2 regions of the Micromonospora sp. DT228 genome follow, and region 1 is predicted to be linked to the other one. Evidence: riboswitches for the same ligand, from Rfam matches in the RefSeq annotation. Region 1 holds a riboswitch; the other holds the start of a gene.
The links. A riboswitch is a leader RNA that binds a small molecule or an ion and turns the genes downstream of it on or off. The one in region 1 is predicted to bind thiamine pyrophosphate.

Region 1 (2,195 bases):
GGTGTTCGTCGTCACGGTGCCCCTCCCTGACCGACCCGCACGGCTCAGGCCGTTCCGTCGGCCCGAGCGAGGATCGCCTCGGCGAGCGGGCCCGGCGCGGTGTCCGGAATCCAGTGACTCACACCTGGCAACCGCACGAAGCGGTACGCCCCGGTGACGTTCGGCGCGCACGCCTCGGCGGCGGTCCGGCCGATGGCGACGTCCCCGTCACTCCAGACGTAGGTGGTGGGCACCCCGACCGGGCCGACACCGGCCAGGTCGGCGCGGGACATCGCCCGGTACCAGTTCAGGGCGGCGGTGAGCGCCCCCGGCTCGCGCATCGGGTCCGCGTAGCGGTCCACCCGGGGCCCGTCGCCCACCCCGCCGAGCATCTTGCGCAGCGCGGTCGCGTGCCACGCCAGCAGCACCCGCTCCGCCGTGCCCGGCTTACGGAACAACGTGATGTACGACGAGCGGGCCTTCTGCTGGCCGTCGTTGGCCAGGGCGTACGCCATGGCGGCCGGATGCGGCACGGACACGGCGGTCAGCGTGCGGACCCGGTCGGGGTGCCCGGCGGCGACCGCCCAGGCCACGATCGCGCCCCAGTCGTGGCCGACCAGGTGCACGGCGTCCAACCCCAGTGCGTCGAGCACCGCCACCACGTCGGCGACCAACTCGGGGATCCGGTAGTCGGCCACCGCCGTCGGCCGCGCGCCGGGCGAGTAGCCGCGTTGGTCGAGCGCGTACGTCCGCAACCCGGCCGCGTGCAGCGCGGGCACCACGTCGTCCCACTCGCCGCTGTGCTGGGGGAAGCCGTGCAGCAGCAGGACGGGTACGCCATCCGACGGACCGTCGGCGGTTACCTCGAACGTGAGACCTCGCGCGTCGACCCGCATGATCGTCAGCCTACCCAGCCGGTGTGTGGCTGGCTGACTGCCGAGCGGCACGGATGCCCTGCTGGGCTGGCACCCCTGGTCGGTGTTAGCGTCGACGAGACAACTTCACATCCGACAGGGGAGCGCACAGCGCTGAGAGTGCGGGCACGCCCGCAGACCCTCGAACCTGATCTGGGTAATGCCAGCGCAGGGAGTTCGGTCGACCTCCAGCCGCGCCGCCGTCCGGTGCCACCGGACGCGCGGCGTGCGTCTTCTCCTGGTTCGCACGCAGAACTGGGAGTAACACATGAAATCCACCACCGACACCGCCCGCTGGCGGACCATCGACATCGTGGTCGCCTCGGTGATCGCGGTCGCCTTCGGCGTCATCTTCTGGGCCTGGGGCCTGGTCTGGAGCGCCACCGAGGGCGCGTTCGTGTTCTTTCCACCGGCGCAGACGCTGCTCTACGGCGTGTGGCTGATGCCGGCCGTGCTCGGCGGCCTGGTCATCCGCAAGCCCGGCGCCGCGCTCTACTGCGAGACGGTGGCCGCGATCCTCTCGGCGCTGCTGGGCAGCCAGTGGGCCGGCACGGTGATCCCGCAGGGCATCGTGCAGGGTATCGGCGCCGAGTTGGCGTTCGCCGCCTTCCGGTACCGGTCGTTCCGGCTGCCGACCGCGATGCTGGCCGGCGCGCTGACCGGTCTCAGCGCCGCGCTGTTCGACTTCTTCGTCTGGAACGTCGAGACCGCGCTGGTCAACTACCGCATCCCGTACGCGCTGATCACCATCGTCAGCGCCACCGTGATCGCCGGCGTCGGCGGCTGGCTGCTCACCCGGGCCCTGGCCAACACCGGCGTCCTGGACCGCTTCCCGGCCGGCCGCGAACGCGCCCTCATCTGACCCACCCCCACCCCGCCCCGGCCGCGTCGATCATGAGGTTGACGGGCGGATGGATCTTCAGAACCACCGTCAACCTCATGATCGACCGTGCAGGGTGAGGGTGGGGTGGGGTGGGGTGGGGCGGACAGGAGAGGGGAGGGGGATTGGTGGGCGGGGTAGTGGTGCGGGGGTTTGGGTGGCGGCATGCGGGGCGGCGGGCCTGGGCTCTGCGCGGGGTTGATCTGCGGGTCGAGGCTGGGGAGCGGGTTCTGCTGCTCGGGCCCTCGGGGGCCGGTAAGAGCACCCTGCTCAGCGCGCTGGCCGGGCTGCTTCCCGAGGACTCCGGTGAGCAGGAGGGAACCGTCGAGATCGACGGGCTCGACCCGCGCAAGGGACGGGAACGGGTCGGCATCGTCTTCCAGGACCCGGAGACCCAACTGGTGATGGCGCGCTGCGGCGAC
Region 2 (2,195 bases), on a different contig from region 1:
CTTCGTGGCGCCGCAGTCGGCGTCCTCGACACCGGCCGCGGTCCGGATGCCGCCGAGCAGGTGGGACAGGAACTCGGGCTCGGCGTACGACTCCCGGGTGTGCCCACCGCCGGTGTACCAGGAGCGACCGCCGTCGAAGTCCTGACACCAGGAGGTCGGGTGGTCGGCGCCCATCGCGCCCGCGCCCGGGGTGTAGCTCTTCTCGTCCAGGCTGGCCAGCACGTGCACGTCCGGCCGCGGGTTGGTCTGGAAGTTGTACCACTCGTCGAACCGGGACCAGCGGTCCGGCAGTTCGGCGGTGGACGGGTGGGCGTGGTCCTCCACCTTGACCGTGGCCTGCTGGTTCTGCGGGTGGTTGGCGAAGTACGCGCCGACCAGGTCGCCGTACCAGGCCCAGCTGTACTCGGTGTCCGACGCGGCGTGGATGCCGACGTAACCGCCGCCGGCCTTCACGTAGCGCTCGAACGCCGCCTGCTGCTCGGCGTTGAGGACGTCACCTGTGGTGGAGAGCCAGATCACGGCCTTGTACTTCGCGAGGTTGGTGTCGCTGAACGCGGCGCCGTCCTCGGAGGTGTCCACGGTGAAACCGTTTGTGGCGCCGAGCTGTTGGATGGCGGCGACACCGGTGGGGATGGAGTCGTGCCGGAAGCCGGCGGTCTTGGAGAAGACCAGGACCGAGAAGGGATCGTCGGCGGCCTGCTGGGGCGCCTTCGGCGCCACCTGGGTGACCGGGGTTCCGGCCGCTGCCTCCCGTGGGGGGACCTGTGCGGCGGCCGGCGCTGCCTGCGCGGGCGTGCTGAACAGGGTCGTCGAGGCGAGGGCCAGGGAGATGAGGGTTGCGGTGATTGGTACGCGGGCACGACGAGAACGGGACACGCCGCCTCCTGTGTCGTAGTGACGGAGATCGCGGGAGTCGGCACGCCGAAGGCCGTCCCTGATGGAGCCGGTGGTCACACCGTGCCAAGGTGCCCCCACCGACATTTTGTCGAATCGCTAAACAAATTAATTCGACTGGCTCGATGTCCGGCAAGATGCGAGCGGGTAACGGTTCTGCAACGGCAGGCGACATTCCGAACAGGACCGCATGAACCGCCACACAGATCTAGCTCGATTTGGTGCGTTCCGGCCCACCGGCCGCCGCCGAACCTCGCCTTGGCAGACCGACGGATCTGTCGTACGGTGACACGCAAGTAACCCACGGGAGCCCGGTGTACCGGGCTGAGAGGGGGGCTGACAGCCCCCGACCGTCGAACCTGATCCGGATAATGCCGGCGCAGGGAGGAGAGTTGCCGTGCCGTCCCTGGGGCGACTGCATCTGATCACCGACACCCGACCCGGTCGGGACCCGCTCACCGTGGTCCGGGCTGCCCTCGCGGTGGCCCGCGCCGACCTGGTGGTGCAGGTCCGGGTCGAGGACTCCGCCACCGACCGCGAGGCGTACGACCTGGCCCGGCGGGTGTTGGCGCTCTGCGTGTCGTACGACGCGACCTGCCTGGTCAACGACCGGCTGCACGTGGCGCTTGCGGTGGGAGCGGCCGGCGGGCACATCGGAGCACACGACCTCCCGGTCGCCGCCGCCCGTCGGGTGCTCGGCCCCACCGGCGTGCTGGGAGCAACAGCCCGCGCACCGGAGACAGCGATCGAGGCCGTCGCGGCGGGAGCCGACTACCTGGGCGTCGGCCCCTGCCACCCGACCAGCACCAAGTCCGGCCTGCCGGACCCGATCGGGCCGGCCGGGGTCCGCGCCGTGGCCGACGCCGTCGACGCGCCGGTCATCGCGATCGGTGGCGTGACCGCAGCCCGGGTGCCGGAGCTGCGGGCCGCCGGGGCGTACGGGGTGGCGGTGGTCGGGGCGGTGTCGGCCGCCGCCGACCCGGCGCGGGCGACCGCCACGCTGGTCGAGGCCCTGACGTGCTGACCGGCCGGTCGGAGTCGGCGTCATCGAACGACCGGGCCCGGCCGGACGTGGCGGTGGTCGGTGCCGGGCCGATCGGGCTGGCGATCGCCTGGCGCTGCGCCGCCCGGGGGCTGCGGGTGGTGGTGCACGATCCGGCGCCCGGCTCGGGGGCGTCGGCGGTGGCCGCCGGCATGCTCGCCCCGGTCGCCGAGGCGTACTTCGGTGAGCACCGGCTGACCGAGCTGCTGCTGGCGTCCGCCGCCCGCTGGCCCACGTTCGCCGACGAGCTGGCCGAAGC

Region 2: it holds a riboswitch for thiamine pyrophosphate, as region 1 does, so the genes downstream of both, thiE (thiamine phosphate synthase) here and ACLQ29_RS30530 (ECF transporter S component) in region 1, are expected to answer to the same signal.

What each region holds. Positions count from the first base shown of each region.
Region 1 is NZ_JBNCKO010000021.1:13,887-16,081, forward strand. Features, by position in the region: gene ACLQ29_RS30520 (aminoglycoside N(3)-acetyltransferase) at 1-15, opposite strand, end outside; gene ACLQ29_RS30525 (alpha/beta fold hydrolase) at 45-875, opposite strand; TPP riboswitch at 982-1,086, shown strand; gene ACLQ29_RS30530 (ECF transporter S component) at 1,162-1,755, shown strand; gene ACLQ29_RS30535 (ABC transporter ATP-binding protein) at 1,902-2,195, shown strand, end outside.
Region 2 is NZ_JBNCKO010000002.1:77,234-79,428, forward strand. Features, by position in the region: gene ACLQ29_RS03615 (ThuA domain-containing protein) at 1-876, opposite strand, end outside; TPP riboswitch at 1,188-1,297, shown strand; gene thiE (thiamine phosphate synthase) at 1,292-1,918, shown strand; gene thiO (glycine oxidase ThiO) at 1,912-2,195, shown strand, end outside.